Regions from separate parts of the Streptomyces synnematoformans genome, predicted to be linked through region 1. Evidence: riboswitches for the same ligand, from Rfam matches in the RefSeq annotation. Region 1 holds a riboswitch; each other region holds the start of a gene.

What was found. Region 1 has a riboswitch for cyclic di-AMP ahead of ABD317_RS19430 (LysM peptidoglycan-binding domain-containing protein). Riboswitches for the same ligand answer to the same signal wherever they lie in the genome.
Region 2: another riboswitch for cyclic di-AMP. It lies ahead of ABD317_RS22865 (aggregation-promoting factor C-terminal-like domain-containing protein); the one in region 1 lies ahead of ABD317_RS19430 (LysM peptidoglycan-binding domain-containing protein).
Region 3: another riboswitch for cyclic di-AMP. It lies ahead of ABD317_RS29645 (transglycosylase family protein); the one in region 1 lies ahead of ABD317_RS19430 (LysM peptidoglycan-binding domain-containing protein).

The regions. Positions count from the first base shown of each region.
Region 1 covers NZ_BAAAPF010000129.1:13,689-17,498, forward strand. The annotation lists gene eno (phosphopyruvate hydratase) at 1-602, opposite strand, end outside; gene ABD317_RS19430 (LysM peptidoglycan-binding domain-containing protein) at 821-1,426, opposite strand; cyclic di-AMP (ydaO/yuaA leader) riboswitch at 1,503-1,667, opposite strand; gene ABD317_RS19435 (transglycosylase family protein) at 1,875-2,942, opposite strand; gene ABD317_RS19440 (cytochrome P450 family protein) at 3,148-3,810, shown strand, end outside.
Region 2 covers NZ_BAAAPF010000171.1:11,239-15,048, reverse strand. The annotation lists partial or broken gene ABD317_RS22875 (SDR family NAD(P)-dependent oxidoreductase) at 1-158, shown strand, start outside; gene ABD317_RS22870 (FadR/GntR family transcriptional regulator) at 227-1,018, shown strand; gene ABD317_RS22865 (aggregation-promoting factor C-terminal-like domain-containing protein) at 1,101-1,997, opposite strand; cyclic di-AMP (ydaO/yuaA leader) riboswitch at 2,004-2,177, opposite strand; gene ABD317_RS22860 (hypothetical protein) at 2,281-2,937, opposite strand; gene ABD317_RS22855 (DUF397 domain-containing protein) at 3,196-3,444, opposite strand; gene ABD317_RS22850 (helix-turn-helix domain-containing protein) at 3,445-3,810, opposite strand, start outside.
Region 3 covers NZ_BAAAPF010000296.1:428-4,237, forward strand. The annotation lists gene ABD317_RS29645 (transglycosylase family protein) at 1-1,197, opposite strand, end outside; cyclic di-AMP (ydaO/yuaA leader) riboswitch at 1,201-1,393, opposite strand; gene ABD317_RS29650 (dipeptidase) at 1,631-2,839, opposite strand; gene purE (5-(carboxyamino)imidazole ribonucleotide mutase) at 2,991-3,518, opposite strand; gene ABD317_RS29660 (5-(carboxyamino)imidazole ribonucleotide synthase) at 3,526-3,810, opposite strand, start outside.

The sequences.
Region 1 (3,810 bases):
CCGGTGGACAGGCCGCGCTCCTTGAGGACGGCCTTGAGCTGCTGGTAGACCTCCGCGCCGCAGCGCACGGCCTCGGAGAACGACTCGGCGCCGATGGGCGCGATCATGAACTCCTGGATGTCGACGTTGGAGTCGGCGTGGCTGCCGCCGTTGAGGATGTTCATCATCGGCACGGGCAGCACGTGCGCGTTGGGGCCGCCGAGGTAGCGGAAGAGCGGCAGGTCGGAGGCCTCGGAGGCGGCGTGCGCGACGGCGAGCGAGACCCCGAGGATGGCGTTGGCGCCGAGGGACGACTTGTCGGGGGTGGCGTCGAGGTCGAACATCGCCTGGTCGATGAGCCGCTGCTCGGTGGCGTCGTAGCCGACCAGCTCGGGGCCGATCTGCTCGATGACGGCGAGCACGGCCTTCTCCACGCCCTTCCCGCCGTAGCGGCCTTTGTCACCGTCCCTCAGCTCCACGGCCTCGAAGGCGCCGGTGGAGGCGCCGGACGGGACGGCAGCACGGCCGGTGCTGCCGTCGTCGAGGCCGACCTCGACCTCGACCGTGGGGTTGCCGCGGGAGTCGAGAATCTCGCGGGCTACGACGACGTCGATCGACGGCACGGTGTCTCCTTCGGAGCGATTCGCTACGGGTTCCGCCCTGAGCCTAGCCGCCCCGGGTGCCCGCCCCGGTCCGCACCCGGCCGCATTCCGCGGTACGAGACGGTATGCGGTGGCCGGTATGCGGTACGTCACGTGCCCGGACCGGCGCCGCCGGGGGCGGGTGCCGTACGGCGCGGTCGTCCCGGCCCGCGCACCGGACGGGCCGGGACGACCGCGGGCTAGCTCACCTTCAGCTTCTGGCCCGGGCGGATCAGGTCCGGGTCCGCGCCGACGACCGACTTGTTCTCCTCGTACAGCTGCTGCCAGCTGTCCACGCCGTGGCGGCGGGCGATGTCGTCGAGCGTGTCGCCCTCGCGGACCTCGTAGTAGAAGCCGCGGAAGACGGTGCGGGACTCCGGCTGCGTCTCCTCGCCGGCGCCGCGGGCCCCGGTGTCCTGCGGCGCCTCCTGCGGGGCTTCCTCCGGGGCGGGCGGGACGATCTGCCCGGTCGTCGGGGTGCCGGCGGCCAGGCCCGCCCGCGGGCCGCAGTTGGGCCACGCGCCCGGGCCCTGCATGGCCAGCAGCCGCTCGGCGACGGCGATCTGCTGCTCCTTCGTCGCCAGGTCGGCGCGCGGGGCGTAGCCGCGGCCGCCGGCGGCCTCCCAGCTCGACTGGGAGAACTGGACGCCGCCGAAATAGCCGTTCCCGGTATTCGTCGCCCAGTTTCCTCCGGACTCGCAGGCGGCCACCCGTTCCCACGTATCGATCGGGGCCGCGGACGCGTTCTGCGCGCCCAGTACCGGCAGCCCGATGGCGGTTCCGGTGGCGCCCACGAGTACGGCCATTCGGGACTGGGTGCCAAGGCGTGCCTGTGCGGCGGGGCGGCGGTGCTTACCCGTTCCGGCAGGAAGAAGCATGATGCTCTTTTCTCACCGACGCCTGCGAGGTGAGCTGTCGGGTGCGGGCTGTGAGTGCCCGGCCGTACGTCGAGCGTGCGGCTTGACCCCAAGCCGTCCGGTCCGCCTTCTCGTTGGACCGGAGCGGCGCTTACCGTGGGTCCCCCGCTCCTGTCAGCGGTGCTTCATGCACAGGTGGCCCGGGTGAACGCCGACAGGATTCGGCGTGAGGCGATCACCGGGGCTCGCGTTGGCGAGCGATGTGACGGTAAGCACATAGGGGTGTGCGATTCAAAGACCTTGGAAAGTGCCGCGCCCGGTTTTCCGTCCGTCAGCTAGCCCGGTCAGCCGATTACGTCAAATATGACTAATCCGTGCGTACTTTACCCGCCGCCGGTCAGTTACCGCGCAATTCGAGTTCCTGACCAGGCTGGATGGTGTCGGGGTCGGTGCCGAGCGACTTCCTGTTGCCGTCGTACAACTCGGACCAGCCGCCCTCCAGCGAATGCTCCGTGGCGATATCCGAGAGGGTGTCACCCGGTCGGACGGTATAATTGCCGTCGCCCGCCCCGGCATCGCCGCCGGACTCACCGGACCCGCCGGACTTGCCGGACCCGCGGTCACCGTCGCCGTCCGAGTCGCCCGGGATCTGGGCGATCCACTCCCGGCCCGGGTCGGGCACCTCCGTCGCGTCGGGCGCCCCGGAGGCGCCCGGGGTCTCGACGGCCTCGCGCGGGGGCTCGGGGGCGTCGTGCGAGGGCAGGTCGTCGGACGGGGTGGGCGCGGGGCTCGCGGAGGCGTCCGGGGCGCGGTGCCGGCCGGAGCCGTCGGCGCGCTCGGAGTCCTCGCCGGCCGCCCCGTCGCGCTCGCCGGGGTCCTGGGCGCCGCGGTGCTTGCCGCCGCTCCCGGTGCGCTCCTCGCCGCCGCGGGCGTCGCCGCCGTCGGCGTCGCGGTCCGCACGCCGGTCCTCGTCGTCGTCCTGGTCCGCGTCCTGGGAGCCGTCCGCGCCGTCGGTGGCCCCGGGGTCGGGGGCGAGCGTGGGCGGCAGCGGCAGGTCGGCGCCGGGGTCGACCTCCGGCCGGTCGCGGTCGGCCGCCAGCCCGGCGTCGTCCGCGCACTCCGGCCACGCCTTGTCCGCGCCCATGCCGGCGAGGATCCGCTCGGCGACGGTGATCTGCTGCGCCCGGCTGGCGAAGTCGGGCTGCGAGGCGAACTCCTCGCCGCCGTACTCCTGCCACATGGCCATGGTCAACTGCAGGCCGCCGTAGTACCCGTTGCCCTCGTCGGCGCTCCACAGCCCGCCGCTCTCGCACTCGGCGACCCGGTCCCACGTACCGGCGTCGGCGGCACTCGCGCCGCTCGCGCCCAGCAGCGGCAGGGCGATGCCCGCCCCGGTCGCGCCGGCGGCGACGACGAACGCGGGGGCCTGGCGGGGACGTCGGTGGCGTCCGTTACCCGAGCGCATGCGAGTGCCTTTCGTTCCCTGAGTGTTCGAGCCAGTGGCCGAACTTAATACCGAAGTACCCCCGATCACAAGTTGATCGCCTGATAGTCACGCGCAGATCACGGAGAACGGCAGAGAACGATGAAGAACGCCCGAAGTGCACCGGGTCGTACCCCGATGCCACGCCCCCGGCCGGCCGCCGGACGCCCACCGGTACGGTCGGGGCGTGCCCGACGCGCCCGTCCCCGAGCTGTTCGGCCAGGAGTTCGCCACCGACCCCTATCCCGCGTACGCCTGGCTGCGCGAGCACGCGCCCGTACGCAGGACGACCCTGCCCAGCGGCGTCGAGGCGTGGCTCGTTACCCGCTACGCCGACGCCCGCCAGGCGCTCGCCGACCCGCGGCTGTCGAAGAACCCGGTGCACCACGCGGACGGCGCCCGGGGGAAGAGCAAGACCGGCATCCCGGGCGAGCGCAGCGCGGGGCTGATGACCCACCTGCTGAACATCGACCCGCCCGACCACACGCGGCTGCGCCGCCTGGTGTCGAAGGCGTTCACGCCCCGGCGCGTGGCCGCGTTCGCCCCGCGGGTGCAGGAGCTGACGGACCACCTGATCGACGGGTTCGCCGGCCGCGGCAGCGCCGACCTCATCCACGAGTTCGCGTTCCCGCTGCCGATCTACGCGATCTGCGACCTGCTCGGCATCCCGCGCGAGGACCAGGACGACCTGCGCGACTGGGCGGGCATGATGATCCGCCACGGCACGGGGCCGCGCGGCGGCGTCGCCCGCGCGGTGAAGAAGATCCGCGGCTATCTCGCGCAGCTGATCCACAAAAAGCGGCTGGGCGACGGCGACGACCTGGTCTCCGCCCTCATCCGCGCCTCCGAC
Region 2 (3,810 bases), on a different contig from region 1:
GCCGGGCCAGCGCGGAGCAGACGGCCGCCGGCCGGCTGGGCGCGCCGGAGGAGGTGGCCGCCGCCGTCGCCTTCCTCGCCTCGCCCGAGGCGTCCTACGTGACCGGCGCCAGCCTGGTCGTGGACGGCGGCTGGAGCGTCGTCAAGTCGTCGGCCTGAGCGGGGCGGGCCGAGCCGGGGCCGGTGCGGCGCACGGGAGTTCGGGACACAGGGAGGAGCACGAGGCCATGTCGGGTTACGCCCGCCGCGGGGTGCACGGGCAGACGGTGGAGGCCATCGCGCACCGCGTCCTCAGCGGCGAGATAGCCGAGGGCGCCACCCTCGACCTCGCCGCCATGCAGGCCGAGCTGGGCGTCAGCCTCACCGCGCTGCGCGAGTCGCTGAAGGTGCTGGCCGCCAAGGGCATGGTCGACGCCCGGCAGAAGCGCGGCACGTTCATCCGGCCGCGCTCCGACTGGAACCTCCTCGACACCGACGTGCTGCGCTGGCGCTTCGAGTCCGCCGGACGGCAGCAGGGCGACGGCGCCGCCGCGCGGGCGGCCTCCCCGCTGCTGGGGGACCTGGACAAGGTGCGCGGCATCGTCGAGCCGGCGGCGGTGCGGCTGGCGGCCGTGCGGCGCACCACCGCGGACCTGGCCGCGCTGGACGGGGCGCTCGCGGCCATGGCCGAGGCGCGGGACGGGACGGCGGCCTCCGCGGCGGGCGTCGCGGCGGCCCTCGCCTTCCACCGCGCCCTGCTGGCCGCCTCGCACAACGAGCTGCTGGCGCGCATGGACCTGGTCATCGCGACGGGCCTGGCCGCCCGCGACCAGCTCGTGCACGGCCCCGGGCACCGCCCCGGGGATCCGGTGCCGAGCCATCGCGCGGTGCTGGACGCGGTCCGGGCCGGGGACCCGGACGCGGCCGAGGCGGCGATGCGCGGGCTGCTGGCGCAGGCGGCGCACGACCTGGCCGAGCTGAGCGCGGCCCCGGTCCCGGCGCGGGGCCCGGCGCAGGACGGGCCGGCGGTCGGGGCGTAGCCGGCGCACAGCCGCGCCCCGCCGCGCGGACGCATCCGCACGACGGGGCGGCGACGGACTCCCGCGGGTCAGGCCCCGGGCGTCAGTACCAGTTGTTGGCCTGCCAGAACTCCCAGGCGCCGCACGGGCTGCCGTAGCGCTCGTTCATGTAGTCCAGGCCCCATTCGAGCTGGGTCACCGGGTTGGTCCGCCAGTCGGAGCCGGCCGAGGCCATCTTGTCGCCCGGCAGCGCCTGCATCAGGCCGTACGCACCGGAGGAGGGGTTGGTCGCGGTGTGGTCCCAGCCGCTCTCCCGCTCCACGATGTTGCTGAAGCAGGTGAACTGGTCCGCCGGCACGATCTCCCGGGCCGCGGCCTGGATTCCGGACGTGGTGGTCGGCACGCTCGCCTGGGACGCCTCCGTGGCGCCGCCGGAACCGCCGGAACTCCCGGCGGACGAGGAGCCGTTCGGGTCGATCGACCGGTCGACCCCGCCGCCCTGGGTGTCGATGCGCAGCTCGGTGCCGACCTTCAGCGCGGCCGGGTTGCCGCCGATGGCCTTCTCGTTGTCGACGTACACGCGCTGCCAGCCGCCGGGCACGTCGTACTTCGCGGCGATCTTGGACAGCGTCTCGCCGGCGCCGACGGTGTGCTCGACGTAGCGCTGCTGCTTCTTCTCGGTCTTGGCGGCGGTCTGGTCGGCCTCGGCGGGCTTGCTCTCGGCCTTCCCTTCGAGGTCCAGCTCCTGGCCCGGGAGGATCAGGTGCGGGTTGTCGCCGACGGCCGCCTTGTTGGCCTCGTAGAGCCGCTGCCAGTCGGCCCCGAATCCGTTGTCCTCGGCGATTTCCGAGAGGGTGTCGCCCTTCTCGACCGTGTAGGCGTGCGCGGCGGTCGCCGCGGCGCCGCCGATGGCGGGCAGGGCTATGCCCACTCCCGCGGCGGCGGCGTAGCGGCGGGAGGAGCGCGTCTTGGGCGCGCGCCGGGTGCCGGTTCCGGCCATGGTGGCTCGCTCTTTCTCCGACGCCTGCGAAGTGAGCTGTCGGGTTCGGGCTGGAGTTGCCCGGCCGCGTCGTGCTGTGCGGCTTCACCCCGAGTCGGGGAGCCCGGTGCGGTTGCCACCGTGGCTCCGGCCGACGGAGAAGTGGTTCCCCCGCTCCTGCCCGAACGGCTGTGGGGACGACGGTTCCGGGCTCCGACGGGCAGGATTCGGCGTACCGGAGCGCGGTGCTCGCGTCTGCGAACGACTCGGACACTAGGAGATCGAACGGCAGATCACAAGAGGATCACGAGGATCCACGCGTGGTCTGACGCTCCGTGGCGGCGCGCGCACGCGTGGGGCGGCTGGTGCGGGTGTGACGTTCGGCACCTTCGCCGCGGCGCAGTTCCGCCAGCAGCGGCGGCCCCGCCGGTACGACGAGACCGTGCACGCCGCGGTCCGCGGCGCCGGCCAGCGCGTCCCGCCAGGCCGCCGGTCCGGCCGGTGCCGCCACCGGAGTCCAGCGCCCGGCGCCCGGCTCCTCGTACCCCGGCCCGGCCGGCGCCAGCCGGCGGAACGCGGGCACCGTGGGGGCCACGGCGACGAGTTCCGCGCACCGCCGCGAGTCCGCGTCGAGCGCGAGCCGGCGCTCGCTCAGCAGCACGACGGTGGCCAGCGCCCGGGCCAGCCACGCGGCCTGCGGGACGCTGTCGGGCAGGGCGACGACGAGCTTCGCCCGGTTCGTGGCGCCGGCCAGCGCGGCGGCGAGCGCCAGCACGTCGTGCGCCGGGTCGGGACCGCCGTCCAGCCACAGCGCGTCGGCGCCCGCGGCGTCGTACGCCGCGCACTCCGCCAGCCAGCCGCCGGGCTCCTCCGGCATCCTGGGAAGCAGCACACCGACGCGTACCGCCGGGTCGGCGCCGGCCGCGGCCGCGCCCGCGGACGAGGGTGGTGATGCGCTCATCGTGGCCTCCCCGAGTGGCGGATGAGGGCTATCGGGGGCATACCGTACGCCGTTGCGTCGCGGAAGGCAGCGGTTCGTGCACCCACAGTTCATGATTTTTGGAATTCCACCGGCGCCGCCCCGGTGCGGAGCCGCGCGGCCCGCCCGCGAACGCCGAGGGAGGGGACACCCCGCGGGTGTCCCCTCCCTCTCTGTTCCCGGCCGGTGGCCCCCGTCAGCGCCTGCGGGCCACACCCCCGTTTGCCGGGTCGTACGGGATCACTCCGGGCTCCGGGAGAGCAGGAAGTCGGCTTCGCCGGCCTTGGCGCCCTCGATGAACGCGTCCATCTCGCCGGGCGTGTAGATCAGGGCGGGGCCCTGCGGGTCGGCCGAGTGCCGCACCGCTATCCGGCCGTCGTGCAGCCGCATGGTTTCGACGCAGTTGCCGCCGTTGCCGCCGCTCCACGGCTTGCGCCAGCCCTCGGCACCGAGATCGGCGGCCGGCATACCGTTGTAGATGCGTTCCATTCACAGCTCCTTGCGGAAGTCCCGGAGGATCTCCTTCGTGCGTTTTGCCGTCGCCGCCTGGGCCGCCATGTGGTCCAGCGCGGCGAGGTGTGAGGCCACCTCGTGCCGGCCGTCGAGGTAGACGGCGCCGGTGAGGTACTCGGTGTAGATCATGTCCGGCAGCTCCGGAAGGGCGAACCGGAAGAGGACGAAGGGGCTGTACGTGCCCGGGTGGTGCCCGGTGCGGAACTCCGCCATCTGGAGCGTGACGTTCGGCAGCGAGGCGACGTCGAGGAGCCGGTCGACCTGATCGCGCATCACCCGGCCGTCGCCCACCGGGCGGCGCAGCACGGTCTCGTCCACGATCACCCAGAACCGGGGCGCCTT
Region 3 (3,810 bases), on a different contig from region 1:
CGCGAGCGGGTCGATGTCCGAGCCGTAGTCCGGGCTGGTGCGCACCTCGAAGTGCAGGTGCGGGCCGGTGGAGTTGCCGGTGGAGCCGACCAGGCCGATCTGCTCGCCGGCGCCCACGGTCTGGCCCACGCTCACCGAGGCGGACGACAGGTGGGCGTACTGGCTGTAGCGCCCGTCGTCGTGCTTGATCACGACGGCGATGCCGTACGCGGCGCCGTCGGCGCCGTTGCCGGCCTTGACGACGGTGCCGGAGGTGACGGCCTTGACCGGGGTGCCGGTGCCGACGGAGAAGTCGACACCGGTGTGGTAACCGCTGGACCACGAGCCGCCGGCGGCCCGGTACGGGGTCGACGGGGCGGCGTCGACCGGCGCGGAGAAGCCGCCCGCGGGGGCGTCCGCGGCGGGCTGCTCCTGCTGCGGCTCCTCGGCCGGCTGCTCCTCCTGCGCGGCGGAGGGCTGGGCCGGGGCGTTCTCCGGCTCCTCCAGGGTGACCTCTTCGCCGCCGTCGAAGTCGTACTGCTGGCCGGGGAAGATCAGGTCCGGGTCGCCGCCGATGACGTCCTTGTTGGCCTCGTAGATCGACTGCCAGCCGCCCGCGATGCCGTGCTTGCGGGCGATGTCCCACAGGGTGTCGCCGGAGACGACGGTGTAGGTGCCGGCCTTCTCGTACTTCTTCTCCGGCGCCTGCTCCTGCTGCGGGGCCTGCTCCTGCTGCGCGGCCTTCTGCCCGGCGGGCTGCTCCGACCCGGCCTGCGCCTCGGGCTCGCTCTCCTGCTGCGCCTCCTCGCCACCGCCGGTGGCCAGGTCGGGGGCGGGGCCGCCCTGGGTGAGCCCGGCCTGGACGGAGCAGACCGGCCAGGCGCCGGGGCCCTGCGACGCGAGCACCTTCTCGGCGATCTCGATCTGCTGCTCCTTGGTGGCCTGGTCGGCGCGCGGCGCGTACTGCGTGCCGCCGTAGCCCTCCCAGGTGCTCTGCACGAACTGCAGACCGCCGTAGAAGCCGTTGCCGGTGTTGATGCTCCAGTCGCCGCCGCTCTCGCACTGGGCGACGCGGTCCCAGGTGTCGACGGAGGCGGCCTGGGCGTGGCCGCCGGCGATGAGGGGGAGGGCGACGCCGGCGCTGCCGGCGGTGATGACGAGGGCCTTGCTGCCCCGGGCTATCCGGCCCAGGCGACGGTGACGTCCGCGTGCGGACATGGACATGCTCCTCTCCGACGCCTGCGAGGTGAGCTGTCGGGTTCGAGCTGGAGATGCCCGGCCATGCGGAGCATGGCTTCACCCCAAGCCGTCCCGCGCATACGCGCAGTCCGGCACTTACCTGGGTCCCCCGCTCCTGCCGTGAAAGCTGAAGTGCTTGCCCGTCGCCGCCGACAGGATTCGGCGTTACGGCGACGAGGTGCCCGCATCGGTGGCGCGAGCACGGCGAGCACCGTAAACACACGGCCGAAAACAGAACAAGCCGCGCGCACTCGCCACGGCCGTTCCCCGCGTCACACCGGGATCATGCAGACGATCTCCGCATCACGAGCAACGCGTCAATTGCCCCTCCGCGGCGGAGACTTGCCGAAAGCCCGAGGAGTCGGACACATTGCCCCATCACGTGAGAATTCTGTGAGTGACATATGTCACTTCAGTCACTTCCGAACTTCCCCGGGCCGTCGAGCTGTTCGATCGTCGCGACCGACGGGCCGCGCCGAGCGGCCACGTCGCGGGCCACCTCCCCGGCGTCGCGCAGCGCCCGCAGCGCGTTCCGCCACAACAGCCTGGCCAGGTCTTCTTCCGACCAACGGCGGTTCAGCAGCTCGGCGACGAGGTGCGGATAACCGGCCACGTCGGCGAGGTCGGCGGGGGTGAACGGGGTGCCGTCGAAGTCGCCCCCGATACCGATATGGTCGATTCCCGCCACTTCGCGCATATGGTCCAGATGGTCCGCCACGGTGGCCGCCGTCGCCTGCGGCCGCGGGTTCGCCTCCTCGAACGCACGGCGCACGCGGACCGCTTCGTCGGACGCGTCGAGGGCGTCCAGGCCGCGGGCGTTCAGGTACGCGTCCGCCTCCGCCGTCCACGCCACGGCGGCCGGCAGGACGAACTTCGGCACGAACGTGGCCATCGCCACACCGCCGTTGGCAGGGAGCATTTCCAGCACATCATCAGGAATGTTGCGCGGGTGGTCACATACGGCACGAGCGGATGAATGGGAAAAAACCACCGGCGCCTCGGTGACGCGCAGCGCGTCACGCATGGTCGCCGGGGCCACGTGGGAGAGGTCGACGAGCATGCCGACCCGGTTCATCTCGCGCACCACCTCCTCGCCGAAGGCGGTGAGCCCGCCGTGCCGCGGCTCGTCGGTGGCGGAGTCGGCCCAGTCGGTGTTGTCGTTGTGGGTGAGCGTCATGTAGCGCACGCCGAGCCGGTGCAGGGCGCGCAGGGTGGCGAGCGAGTTCGCGATGGAGTGCCCGCCCTCGGCCCCCATCAGCGAGGCGATCCGCCCGGCGGCCCGGGCCGCCGCCACCTCGTCGGCGGTGGTGGCCAGGCGCAGGTCCCCGGGGTAGCGGTCGACGAGCTGCCGCACCACGTCGATCTGCTCCAGACAGGCGCTGACGGCGGCGTCCCCGGCCAGCTCCGTGCTCACGTACACGGACCAGAACTGCGCCCCCACCCCGCCGGCGCGTAGCCGCGGGATGTCGGTGTGCAGCCGCGCGCTCTGGTCGACGGCGATGTCGCGGCGGTCGATGTCGTACGCCACCTGCTCGCGCAGCGCCCAGGGGAGGTCGTTGTGCCCGTCGGCGACCGGGTGCTCGGCGAGGAGCGCGCGGGCCCGGTCCAGCAGGTCGGCCATGGTCGTCTCTCCCACTCGCGGCGGTGCGGCTGTGACGCGCTCACGCTATCCGGACACCGCGGCCTCCGGGGCTCCGGGTGCGTCGTCCGGGTGGGGGATCCTGCCCGACGCCTGGGGGAGCCGGGTGCGGCCCGCCCGCGGTCGGCGGCGGTTACGGCTCCTGGTCCGCCGCCTTCGTGCGCAGCCGGCGGCCCTTCTCGGTCGCGAGGTCGTTCAGCTCCTGCTGGAACGCCGCCATCCGGTCGCGCAGCTCCCCGTCGTGGGCGCCCAGGATGCGGGCCGCCAGCAGGCCCGCGTTGCGGGCGCCGGCGACGGAGACCGTGGCGACCGGGACGCCCGCGGGCATCTGGACGATGGACAGCAGGGAGTCCATGCCGTCGAGGTGCTTCAGCGGGACCGGGACGCCGATCACCGGCAGCGGGGTGACGGCGGCCAGCATGCCCGGGAGGTGGGCGGCGCCGCCGGCGCCGGCGATGAGGGTGCGCAGGCCGCGGCCGGCGGCCTGCTCGCCGTAGGCGAGCATCTCGCGCGGCATCCGGTGCGCGGAGACGACGTCGACCTCGTACGGGATCCCGAACTCGGCGAGGGCCTGCGCCGCGGCCTCCATCACCGGCCAGTCGGAGTCGGAGCCCATGACGATGCCGACCAGCGGGCCGCTCTCCGGGCCTCCCGCGCTCATGCGATGCTCATTCCGTGATCGTCCCCCGCAGGTAGTCGGCGGCGTGGCGGGCGCGTTCGCGCACATCGGCCAGGTCGTCGCCGTAGGTGTTGACGTGGCCGACCTTGCGGCCGGGCTTCACGTCCTTGCCGTACATGTGGATCTTCAGCCCGGGGTCCCGGGCCATGCAGTGCAGGTACGCCGGGTACATGTCCGGGTAGTCGCCGCCGAGGACGTTCGCCATCACCGTCCACGGCGCGCGCGGGCGCGGGTCGCCGAGGGGCAGGTCGAGCACGGCGCGCACGTGGTTGTC